Regions from separate parts of the Streptomyces sp. NPDC102490 genome, predicted to be linked through region 3. Evidence: riboswitches for the same ligand, from Rfam matches in the RefSeq annotation. Region 3 holds a riboswitch; each other region holds the start of a gene.
The links. Region 3 has a riboswitch for cyclic di-AMP ahead of ACIRGB_RS12595 (peptidoglycan DD-metalloendopeptidase family protein). Riboswitches for the same ligand answer to the same signal wherever they lie in the genome.
Positions count from the first base shown of each region.

Region 1: it holds a riboswitch for cyclic di-AMP, as region 3 does, so the genes downstream of both, ACIRGB_RS20580 (C40 family peptidase) here and ACIRGB_RS12595 (peptidoglycan DD-metalloendopeptidase family protein) in region 3, are expected to answer to the same signal.
Region 2: it holds a riboswitch for cyclic di-AMP, as region 3 does, so the genes downstream of both, ACIRGB_RS02945 (NlpC/P60 family protein) here and ACIRGB_RS12595 (peptidoglycan DD-metalloendopeptidase family protein) in region 3, are expected to answer to the same signal.

Region 1 covers NZ_JBIWJU010000008.1:319,638-323,383, reverse strand. The annotation lists gene ACIRGB_RS20600 (8-amino-7-oxononanoate synthase) at 1-199, shown strand, start outside; gene ACIRGB_RS20595 (DUF397 domain-containing protein) at 242-493, opposite strand; gene ACIRGB_RS20590 (helix-turn-helix domain-containing protein) at 503-1,363, opposite strand; gene ACIRGB_RS20585 (ATP-binding protein) at 1,581-2,093, shown strand; gene ACIRGB_RS20580 (C40 family peptidase) at 2,064-2,537, opposite strand; cyclic di-AMP (ydaO/yuaA leader) riboswitch at 2,541-2,763, opposite strand; gene ACIRGB_RS20575 (hypothetical protein) at 3,091-3,399, opposite strand; gene ACIRGB_RS20570 (ATP-dependent Clp protease proteolytic subunit) at 3,407-3,746, opposite strand, start outside.
Region 2 covers NZ_JBIWJU010000001.1:643,888-647,633, forward strand. The annotation lists gene pcrA (DNA helicase PcrA) at 1-1,930, opposite strand, end outside; cyclic di-AMP (ydaO/yuaA leader) riboswitch at 2,184-2,364, shown strand; gene ACIRGB_RS02945 (NlpC/P60 family protein) at 2,371-3,555, shown strand; gene ACIRGB_RS02950 (tellurite resistance/C4-dicarboxylate transporter family protein) at 3,583-3,746, shown strand, end outside.
Region 3 covers NZ_JBIWJU010000005.1:162,683-166,428, forward strand. The annotation lists gene ACIRGB_RS12580 (helix-turn-helix domain-containing protein) at 1-166, shown strand, start outside; gene ACIRGB_RS12585 (DUF6126 family protein) at 163-282, shown strand; gene ACIRGB_RS12590 (tyrosine-protein phosphatase) at 309-1,106, opposite strand; cyclic di-AMP (ydaO/yuaA leader) riboswitch at 1,531-1,688, shown strand; gene ACIRGB_RS12595 (peptidoglycan DD-metalloendopeptidase family protein) at 1,693-2,640, shown strand; gene ACIRGB_RS12600 (SGNH/GDSL hydrolase family protein) at 2,844-3,629, shown strand; gene ACIRGB_RS12605 (TetR/AcrR family transcriptional regulator) at 3,674-3,746, opposite strand, start outside.

The DNA.
Region 1 (3,746 bases), on a different contig from region 3:
CGTCTCGGTGCGCGCGCCCTCCCCGGAGGGGGCGGTGCGGTGGGCGGCCGACTGCCGGGCGGCCGGCCTGGCCGTGGGCTGCTTCCGCCCTCCTTCGGTGCCCGACGGCATCTCACGGCTCAGGCTGACCGCTCGGGGGGACCTCTCCGGGGATCAGATCGAACGCGCTGTACGGGTGATCGGCGACACGCGGCCATGAGTCGGCGGGACACGGCCGTGTGCCGTCCGGAGACCGCCCGGGTCAGTCCCGGTGGACGCGGGTGGTGAACGCCGTCCAGCTCCCGGGGGAGAAGAGCAGGGCGGGTCCGGCCGGGTCCTTGGAGTCGCGCACGGCGAGCAGCCCGGCCCAGCGGCCGGCCGACGGACGGGCCGTCTCCACGCAGTTGTTCGCTCCGGTGCTGTAGCTGCTGCGCAGCCACCGCACACCGGTCAGATCGGTGCTGACAGGGATGTTCCGAGGACGTTCGGAACGTTCGGACATGAAGCCTGACATGGTGCCTCCTTACGCGCCTGCCGCGGTCGCGGCGATGAAGTCCAACGAGTCCTCGGGCGAAAGGGCATGGATCAGAAGGGCGTTGAAGGCCTCGGTATAGGCCTCTAGGTCTTCTTTCCGTTCGAGGTGCAGGCTACTCGTCAAGTGGTCGAGAACAACCACGTCCAGATCAGAAGTGCTCGAAAAGGAGAAGATTACGAAAGGGCCGGTGACGCCGATATGCGCCCCGGCGGCAAACGGCAGGACCTGGAGCCGGACATGGGGGAGCCGAGCGGCCTCGACCAGTCGCTCCAGTTGACGGGCCATCACCCCGGGCCCGCCCACCTCCCGGCGCAGCACCGCCTCGTCCAGGACCGCGGTCAGCTCCAGGGGCGGCTCGCGGCGCAGCACGTCCTGCCGGGCCAGCCGGACCTCCACCAGCGTCTCCAGCCGTTCCGCCGGCATGCCGTCCACCGCGGCCCGCGTCACCGCGCGGGCGTACTCCGGCGTCTGGAGCAGGCCGGGCACCACCGTGGTCTCCAGGGTGCGCATCGCGCCGGCCTGCGACTCCAGGCTGATGAAGTCGCGGTAGGTCGGTGGCAGCACCCCGCGGTACGCGTGCCACCAGTGGTGGCGTCCCCCCGCGTCCTCGGAGCGCGCCAGCATCACCAGCAGCCCCCGCAGCTGCTCGTCGTCCACGCCGTAGACGTCGAGCAGTAACCGCACGTCGGCCGGTTTCACCCCGCTCGTCCCCGTCTCGATCCGGCTGACCTTCGACTGGTGCCAGCCCGCGAGCCGGGCGGCCTCGCCGCTGGTGATGCCCGCCGCCATGCGCAGGGCGCGCAGTTCCGCGCCCAGCTTCCGGCGGCGCACCACGGGACCGTGCTGCATGGGACAACTCCCCCTACTCCTTATGCGCCGCCCAAATACGCTCTGCCGTCGCAGAGTTCACCGCTTCGAGCGACAGATATATGCATATCTTGGTGGATCGCCGCCCTTCACGGGTCAGGTGATGGCAGTCTGGCGGCGAAGCACCAGTCCGGGACCGTACTCGAACCATCCACTCCGTGTCGGGCCTGCGGTCCCGTGAGAAAGGGACGACGTCGCCATGGCAGACCATCTGGAAGCATCCGTCACTCTGCCGAGCGATCCCGCCTCGGTGGCCGCCGCGCGGACCTATGTGGTCGGCACCCTGGCGGAATGGGGGCTGCCGGGCGACGCCGAGTTGTCCGAGACCGTGCGGCTCATCGTCTCCGAACTGGCGACCAACGCGGTCCAGCACACGTTCGGGCAGTCGCCGACCTTCACGGTGGACCTCGTCCTCGACGACGACGAGCGGTTGCGGCTCGGCGTCACCGACAGCCATCCGCGCTTCCCCAAGCGGCTGCCCGCCGCCGTCCAGCAGGACAACGGGCGGGGCATGGTGATCATCCGCTGGCTGACCGCCGAGTGCGGCGGCAGGCTGCGGGTCCGGCCCACGCGCGAGGGGGGCAAGACCGTCTCCATCGAACTGCCCTGGACACCCCCGAGCGGGCCGGCGGCACCCGCGGGAGTGACGGCCGGGCAGAACGCCGTCACTCCCGCGGGCGGGCTACTTGACCCGGCCGTACCAGACGCCTGACGTCCAGATCTTCTGCAACCGCACCACGTCCCCGGTCTTCGGAGCGTGCCAGAGCCTGCCCTTCCCGGCGTAGATACCCACGTGGTAGACGCTCCGGCCGGAGTGGAAGAACACGAGGTCGCCGACCTTGCGGTGCTTGGCGGAGATGTGGCGGGTCTTGTTGTACTGCTGCGCCGCGGTGCGTGGCAGCTTCTTGCCGGCCTTCTTGAACGAGTACAGCGTCAGGCCGGAGCAGTCGAACCGGTGGGGGCCGATGGCGCCCCAGCGGTACGGGGAACCCTGTTTGGAAGCGGCGATCCTGAGGGCCTTGGTCGCATGGCTCGCCGCGGCCGCCTCGGAGGCGGCACCGGGGACCACGACGGAGCCGCCCACGGCGGCGAGGGTGAGGGCCGAGGCCGTACCGGCACGAGCCATCAGCGACGGGACACGATTGAGCGCGGACATGCGCAACCCTTCGTCAGCCGCCTGTGAAGGATGACCTGTCGGATTCGGGCTGGCGAAGTTGCCCGGCCGCACGAGTGCGGCTTCACCCCAAGGACCGCTCGGCCCGGCACCTCTCGCAAAGGCGGCCGTGCCGGCGACCCGTCGTGCTCGGGTCCTCCACTCCTGCCGATCCACTTCCCTCGCGACCGGTCGTCCGGACGGCGGCAGGACTCGGCGTCCGCCCGGACCGCCCCGCCGCTGCGGCGGGGGCTTGTCGTCAGTCACGGATCTTGTCCCCCGCGAGGAGAAAATCCCAACGGAACGTGCCCTTTGTGTTGTTACACCCCACTCACCCGTTCGGGTCGCCACTCCGTGTTCGACGTGCCGCCGGGCCCGGTGACGGCCCCGGGACCAGCGGCGGAGTGGCGCGTCGCACCGGCCGGGCGCGGGGCGCCGCAAGTCCGGCCGGTCATCAATCGGCGGTGTCCCTACGCCGAAAGGGGGTACGCCGTTTGGTCCGTTTCGGCCCGCTGCCGCATCGACCCGGCGCCGGGCCGCAGCCGACCGGGCTTTCTCACTTCCCGGAAGGCGGCGGGAGGCCGACCCGCGCCGTCCGGCGCTCTCCGTCCAGCACCCGCAGCGCCCGGGCCAGGGTGGCGGCGTGCACCTCCGTCTCGCCGCGCCGGTGCATCAGCGCCAGCGCGTCACGCAGCGCCACCGCCTTGCCGACCAGTGCCTGGGCGGCGCGCAGGGCGCCGTAGGTGTCGCCGTCCCGCCCGGGGTTGATGCGCCCGAGCAGATCGACGACGTCCAGATAGCCGTCGACGACCTCGGCCTCGGCGCGGGTCAGGGCCGGCAGCGGGGGCAACTCGGGTGGCAGCACCGGCGGATCACCTCGCGCCGGGCGAGGCGGGCGGGGTCCTGCGGCCGGGGACGATCCGGTCCACCAGGCCGTACTCCAGCGCCTGTCGGGCGTCGAGGACCGTTTCCCGCTCGAGGTCCGCGCTCACCTGCTCGGGACTGCGGCCCGTGTGCCGTACGAGGATCTCCTCCAGGCGGGCGCGGACGCGGACCAACTCGTCGGCGTGGACGGCCAGGTCGCTCGCCTGCCCCTGCACCGGTTCGGTGAGCGCCGGCTGGTGGAGCACCATTCGGGCGCCCGGCAGGACGGAGCGCTTGCCGGGGGTGCCCGCCGCCAGCAGCACCGCGGCGGACGAACCGGCCTGCCCG
Region 2 (3,746 bases), on a different contig from region 3:
GGGTCATCAGGGTGACGACGCCGTCGCCGTCCTCCTCGTCGGGGATCTGGTCGGAGTCGGCGACGAGCGCCACCTTCTCCAGGAAGTCGGCCAGCGTCCCGGCCTCCTCCCCCTCGGCCCGCTCCTGCTCGAACTCCAGCGCGACGGCCGCGAGTTCCTGGAGGTTCTCGATGCGGGTCTCGTCCTGCGGGTCGGTGGAGGCCTGCAACTCGGCCAGGTACCCGGTGCGTTCGAGGATCGCCTCCAGGACGGTCGCCGGTCCGGCGCCGGACTCGACGATGGTGCGCAGGTCCTCCATGAGGGTGTTGAACCGCTTGACGGCGTTCGAGGAGCGCGCGGCCATGCCGTACGCCTCGTCGACGCGCCGCAGCGCCTGCGGGAAGCTGATCTTCTCGCGCTGGGCGAGGGCGTCGATCATCGCCTCCGCGCGGTCGCCGATGCCGCGCTTGGGGACGTTGAGGATGCGGCGCAGCGGCACCGAGTCCTCCGGGTTGGCCAGGACGCGCAGGTAGGCCAGGACGTCCCGGACCTCCTTGCGCTCGTAGAAGCGGACGCCGCCGACGACCTTGTAGGGCAGGCCGGTGCGGATGAAGACCTCTTCGAAGACACGGGACTGGGCGTTGGTCCGGTAGAAGACGGCGACGTCCCCGGCCTTGGCCTCGCCCGCGTCGGTGAGGCGGTCTATCTCGTCGGCGACGAACTGCGCCTCGTCGTGCTCGGTGTCGGCGACGTACCCGGTGATCCGGGCGCCGCTGCCCTGGTTGGTCCACAGGTTCTTGGGGCGGCGGGACTCGTTGCGCTCGATGACCGCGTTGGCGGCGCTGAGGATGGTCTGGGTGGAGCGGTAGTTCTGCTCCAGGAGGATCGTCGTCGCGTCCGGGTAGTCCTCCTCGAACTGGAGGATGTTGCGGATGGTGGCGCCGCGGAAGGCGTAGATCGACTGGTCGGCGTCGCCCACCACGCACAGCTCGGCGGGCGGCACCTCGGCCTCCGGCGGCACGTCGACGGGGTGCTCCGAGGGCACGCCGACCAGCTCGCGCACCAGGGCGTACTGGGCGTGGTTGGTGTCCTGGTACTCGTCGACCAGGACGTGCCGGAAGCGGCGGCGGTAGTGCTCGGCGACGTCCGGGAAGGCGCGCAGCAGATTGACCGTGGTCATGATCAGGTCGTCGAAATCGAGGGCGTTGGCCTCGCGCAGCCGCGACTGGTACATGGCGTACGCCTGGGCGAGGGTCTTCTCGAAGCCGTCGGCGGCCTGGGCGGCGAAGTCCTCCTCGTCGATCAGCTCGTTCTTCAGGTTGCTGATCTTCGCGCTGAACGACTTCGGCGGGAAACGCTTCGGGTCCAGGTCGAGGTCGCGGCAGACCAGCGCCATGAGCCGCTTGGAGTCGGCGGCGTCGTAGATCGAGAACGACGAGGTGAAGCCGAGCTTCTTCGACTCGCGGCGCAGGATGCGGACGCACGCGCTGTGGAAGGTCATCACCCACATCGCGTGGGCGCGCGGGCCGACGAGCTGCTCCACGCGCTCCTTCATCTCGCCCGCGGCCTTGTTGGTGAAGGTGATCGCGAGGATCTGGCCGGGGTGGACGTTCCGCTCGGCCAGCAGGTGGGCGATGCGGTGGGTGAGCACGCGGGTCTTGCCGGAGCCGGCACCGGCCACGATGAGCAGCGGGGAGCCGGAGTGGACGACGGCGGCGCGCTGGTTGTCGTTCAGCCCCTCCAGGAGCGCGGCGGCGTCCAGGGCGGGGCGCGGGGCGCCGTCCCGGTAGTGGGTGTCCCGGTCCGGGGGCGCGTCGAACTTCCCGCCGAACAGATCGTGCGGGACCTGCTCCGGTCCGTGATCGTCCTCGGGCGGCGGCGGGGGTTCCTCCTCGTGACCCCGGGGGGTCTGGAGGCTCGCCAGGAAGCTGTCGTCAAAGAGGCTGCTCATCGCTCTCCGAGTCTAGGGCGCCCCACCGACAACCCGGTGCCACCCCGGAAAATGCCCCGGCACTCCTGGGCCGGGCACGCCCCGCGACCGGCCGCGACACGAAGAGTGACGCCCGCCACCTGCGCAAAGGCGCCCGCGCGGAAGGTCACGAAAATGTATCGGGCATATCACCCACCAACCTTCACAGCGGCCACACGAGTTGGCTACGGTGCGGGCAGGCCGCTCGACCCCCTCCGGCGAACCTCGCCGGGCCGCGCGGCCTCCGCCGAGTCCGGCCTGCCCGCACGGCAGCCGGAGCCGGGGACCCAACCGAGACTTTGGGGTGAATCGGCCGCACCGCCCTCCATGAGGGACGGACCCGCCGTAGGGCAACCCTTCCGAACCACCGCCCGAACCCGACAGCTAACCCGGTAGGCGGAGCACTGGAAGGAGTCGCCTCCTTGGCGTCGCACCGCAAGTCGCGTCCCACCGGCACCCGCGTCGCGGGCATACGGACCCCGGCCCTCGCCACCGCGGCCCTCACCTCCGTCGCCCTGCTGTCCCAGACGGCGAACGCCACGCCGTCGGACGACCGGCCGACCCTCGAAGAGGTCGAGAAGAAGGTCGACGACCTCTACCGCCAGGCCGGGTCGGCGACCGAGAAGTACAACGCGGCCAAGGAGAAGACCTCCAAGCAGCGCAAGAAGGTCGACACCCTCCTCGACGACGTCGCCCGGCGCACCCAGAACCTCAACGACGCGCGCGAGGAGCTGGGCTCCTTCGCCTCCGCCCAGTACCGCACGGGCGCCTCGGTCCCGGAGACCGCGACCCTGCTGCTCGCGGACTCGCCGCAGGACTACTTCGACCAGAACCAGCTGATGAACCGGCTCACCGGCCGGCAGAAGAGCGCCGTCGACGACTACGTCACCCAGCAGTCCGAGACGATGAAGAAGCGCCGGGAGGCCACCGAGAGCCTCGAGACGCTCACCGACGCGCAGACCGACCTCAAGACGGCCAAGTCGACCGTCCAGAAGAAGCTGGCCACCGCGCGGGAGCTGCTGTCGGAGCTGACCGCCGAGGAGAAGGCCCGGCTCGCGGCGATCGAGAAGAAGAAGCAGCAGGAGGCCGCCCGCAAGGCCGCCGAGCTGGCGAAGCAGCAGACGGCGCGGGAGGCGGCCGAGCGCGAGCGGCGGGAGGAGGCCGCCCAGCAGCAGGAGAGCGGCGCCGGAACCGGCGGTACCGGTTCGTCGGGGTCGTCGGGCTCGTCGACGCCGGACACCTCCAACGGCACCAAGGCGGAGAAGGCGATCGCCTTCGCCCGCGCCCAGATCGGCAAGCCGTACGTCTGGGGCGCCACGGGCCCCGGCTCCTACGACTGCTCGGGCCTCACCCAGGCCGCCTGGAGGGCCGCGGGCGTGAGCCTGCCCCGCGTCACCTACGACCAGGTCAACGCTGGCACGACCGTCTCGGTCTCCCAGGCGCAACCCGGTGACCTGGTCTTCTTCTACGACGACCTCAGCCACGTCGGCCTGTACATCGGCGACGGCATGATGATCCACGCCCCGAAGCCGGGCGCGTACGTCCGCGAGGAGTCGATCTTCTACGACGGAGAGTCGTCGATCCACAGCGTGGTGCGCCCGGCCTGATCCTCGGGGGTCTCTAGCATCGGGCGCATGTCATCGGCCACCCATCCCTCCGCGCTGCGCACCTGGTGGGCGCAGCGTCCACCGGCGGCCGGGGCCGCGGTGATGGCGACCGGCATCGTGTCGGTCGCCCTGCATCTGACCGGCCGCGAGGTCCTGTCCCGGACCGCTCTGGTCCTGGCCTGCACCGCCTG
Region 3 (3,746 bases):
CGAGCACCGGCTCACCGTGGGGGACAGCGCCCACTTCGACTCGATGACCCCGCACCGGATCGCCGCGCAGGACCCCGACGGGGTCGAGCTGCTCTTCGTCCACACCCTGTTGCAGAGCCCGGCCGCCGCGCTGTGCCTCGGCCCGAACCCTGGAGAGACGCCATGAGCACCATGCAGGAGAAGTTCCCGCGCGCCCTGTGGGTGCGCCTGCTCGTCTACATCGCCCTGGGGCACGTCTTCGGCGGCTTCCTCTACCTGCTGTTCGAGGTGGGCGCCAAGTAGCGCCGTCCGCGAGCGGGCGCCCCGGCTCAGTCCAGCATCCGCCCGCGCAGCCGCTCCCGGGTCCCGGGCGTGAGCCGCAGCCCCTTCTCCAGGTACGCGTCGACGCCGCCCCACGTCTCCTCGATGGTCTCGAAGGCCGCCGCCAGGTACTCGGCGCGCGCGTCGAACAGGGGGCTGAGCAGCTCCATGACCTCGGGGGAGTAGGCCGAGGCCGAGGAGCCGCTGCGGCGCACCTTGTAGCGGCGGTGCGCGGCGTTCGACTTCAGGTAGTCCTCGACGACGGCCTCGCGCTCGACGCCCAGGGCGAGCAGGGTGATCGCGACGGACAGACCCGCACGGTCCTTTCCGGCCGCGCAGTGCATCAGCGCGGGGACGCTGTCCTCGGCGAGCGCGTGCAGGACCCGGGAGTGCTCCGCCGTGCGCTCCGTGACGATCGAGCGGTAGGAGCCGATCATCCGGTCGGCGGCCTTGCCGTCGGCGAGGATCTCGCGCAGCTGGTCGAGGTCTCCGTCACGGATCATGGTCCAGAACTCGGCGCCGTCGGCCGGATCGCTCAGCGGCAGGTTCACATTGCGCACGCCGGGCAGGTCGACGTCCGGGCCCTCGAGCTTCTGGTCGGCCGCGTTGCGGAAGTCGAAGATCGTGTGCAGGCCCAGCGAGGCCAGGAACGCGGCGTCCTCACCGGTGGCGTGGGCCAGGTGACCGCTGCGGAACAGCACCCCCTGACGCACCCGCCGCCCGTCCACGGTCGGCAGCCCGCCCACGTCCCGGAAGTTGCGCACACCGGTCAGCTCGGGTTCGGTCGACGGGACCTGCTGTGTCACGGGGGCTCCTCCCACTCCACCCCGCCGCCGCTGCTCGCCGGCGGGCACGACCCGACGATACGGCATTCCCTGTGCGCGAAATCGTGCCCCGAGGGATATTGCGGGGGGATAAGAGCCTTCTGTCCGAATTAGCCCCTTGATAACAACTGGGCCTGAAATGGCGGAGGGTGAATCGGGGGCGCGTGAGCAGCGTCATATCCGTGACCGTGCGTGGCCCGTCATGTCCACGTAATTCGACTGCGTTTCAAGGGTATTCAAGGAAAGCGATGCCACGGAAATCGACGCAGGGTCACCGGTAATTCCCGTAAAGGATCAATCGGAACGCGGTTCGCGGGAAACCCTCGCTTGTCCCTGTGCGTCTTGGTCCCTTACGTTCACCACCGATCCGGACGGACGCCTAATCCTGCCGCCGACCGGAGCCCGCACTCATCGACCACCCGTACACGGCAGGAGCGGGGGACCCACAGGTAGAACTGCCTGTTCCGGTTCCCGGAACGGCTTGGGGTAAAGCCGCGTTCCGACGCGGCCGGGCATCTCCAGCCCGCACCCGACAGCTCACCTCGCAGGCGCCGGAGAGGAATTCGACATGCCCGCGAAGGGTAAGCACCGCCGTACCAGGGCCATGCGCCTGACCCGCACCATCGCCGTCGCCGGAACCGGTGGCGCCGCGCTCGCGCTCCCGCTGATGGGTGCCGCCGCCGCCAACGCCGCCCCCGCGCACTCGGTTTCCGAGCAGGCCGTGCAGTCCGTTCCGACGTCCGCGAAGAAGGCCGCCGCGAGCGGCGCCGAGAAGAACGCGGATTCCCGGACGTACACCGTGAAGAGCGGTGACTACCTTTCGAAGATCGCCGACGAGCAGCACGTCGACGGCGGCTGGAAGAAGCTCTACGCGGACAACCGCGAGGCCGTCGGTTCCGACCCGTCGCTGATCCACCCCGGTCTGAAGCTCTCGATCGGCGGCAAGGCGGCCCAGTCCGCGGCGCCGTCCTCCGCGCCGTCGCAGAAGCCGGCGCAGAAGTCCGCCGAGAAGCCCGCCGCCGAGAAGCCGGCCCAGAAGTCGACGGACGCCGAGAAGGCCTCCGCCTCGGACTCCTCGACCACCGGCACCCGGTCCGCGGCCACCACCAGCGGTTACACCTCCCCCGTCGAGGGCGGCACCGTCGGTACCCCGTACCACCAGTCCGGCAGCATGTGGTCCAGCGGCTACCACACCGGCACCGACTTCGTCGTCCCGACCGGCACCTCGCTGAAGGCCGTCGGCGCCGGCACCGTCGTCTCCGCCGGCTGGGGCGGCGCGTACGGCAACCAGGTCGTCATCCAGCTCGCCGACGGCCACTACGCCCAGTACGCCCACCTCTCCTCGCTCTCCGTCTCCGCCGGTCAGTCGGTGACGGCGGGTCAGCAGGTCGGCCTCTCGGGTGCCACCGGCAACGTGACCGGCCCGCACCTGCACTTCGAGATCCGCACCACCCCGGACTACGGCTCGGACATCGACCCGATCGCGTTCCTGCGCTCGCACGGCGTCTCCGTCTGACGACCGGTTCCGCGCAACCCCCGCGCCCCGAAGGCCGGACCCCGATCCCCGGGTCCGGCCTTCGGCGTATTCCGGAATTGACGAACACTTTAGGCGTGGCCTTTCTCACCGACCGTCAACCCCTTCCTACGGTCGCGTAGGTCACATTCCAAGGTGAATCATGGGCCGATGTGGCAGACGATTCGAAGAGTGACAGCAGAGCAGTGATCGGGTCGTACGTGGCGGTGGGGGACAGCTTCACCGAGGGCGTCGGCGACACCGGCCCCGACGGGGCGTTCGTCGGCTGGGCCGACCGGCTCGCCGTCCTGCTCGCGGACCGGCGCCCCGAGGGCGACTTCACGTACACGAACCTCGCCGTGCGCGGCAGGCTCCTCGACCAGATCGTGGCGGAACAGGTCCCGCGGGTCGTGCGGCTCGCCCCGGACCTGGTCTCGTTCGCGGCCGGCGGCAACGACATCATCCGGCCCGGCACCGACCCCGACGAGGTCGCCGAGCGGTTCGAACTGGCGGTGGCCGCGCTGACCGCCGCGGCCGGCACCGTCCTGGTGACCACCGGGTTCGACACCCGGGGGGTGCCCGTCCTCAAGCACCTGCGGGGCAAGATCGCCACGTACAACGGGCACGTCCGCGCCATCGCCGACCGCTACGGCTGCCCGGTGCTCGACCTGTGGTCGCTCAGGAGCGTCCAGGACCGCAGGGCGTGGGACGCCGACCGGCTGCACCTGTCGCCGGAGGGCCACACCCGCGTGGCGCTGCGCGCGGGGCAGGCCCTCGGCCTGCCCGTCCCGGCCGACCCGGACCAGCCCTGGCCGCCCCTGCCGCCGCGCGGCACGCTGGACGTGCGGCGCGACGACGTGCACTGGGCGCGCGAGTACCTGGTGCCGTGGATCGGGCGCCGGCTGCGCGGCGAGTCGTCGGGCGACCACGTCACGGCCAAGGGCACCCTGTCGCCGCACGACATCAAGACGCGGATCGCCTCAGTGGCCTGAGGCGGGGGCGGGCGGCGGCCGGCACCCGTGCGACACCCTGGCGTCTAACGCCGCGCGGGTGCCAGGGCCGAGCGCTCCAGGCCCAGTTCGCGGGCCAGCGCCTCGTCCACCCACTCC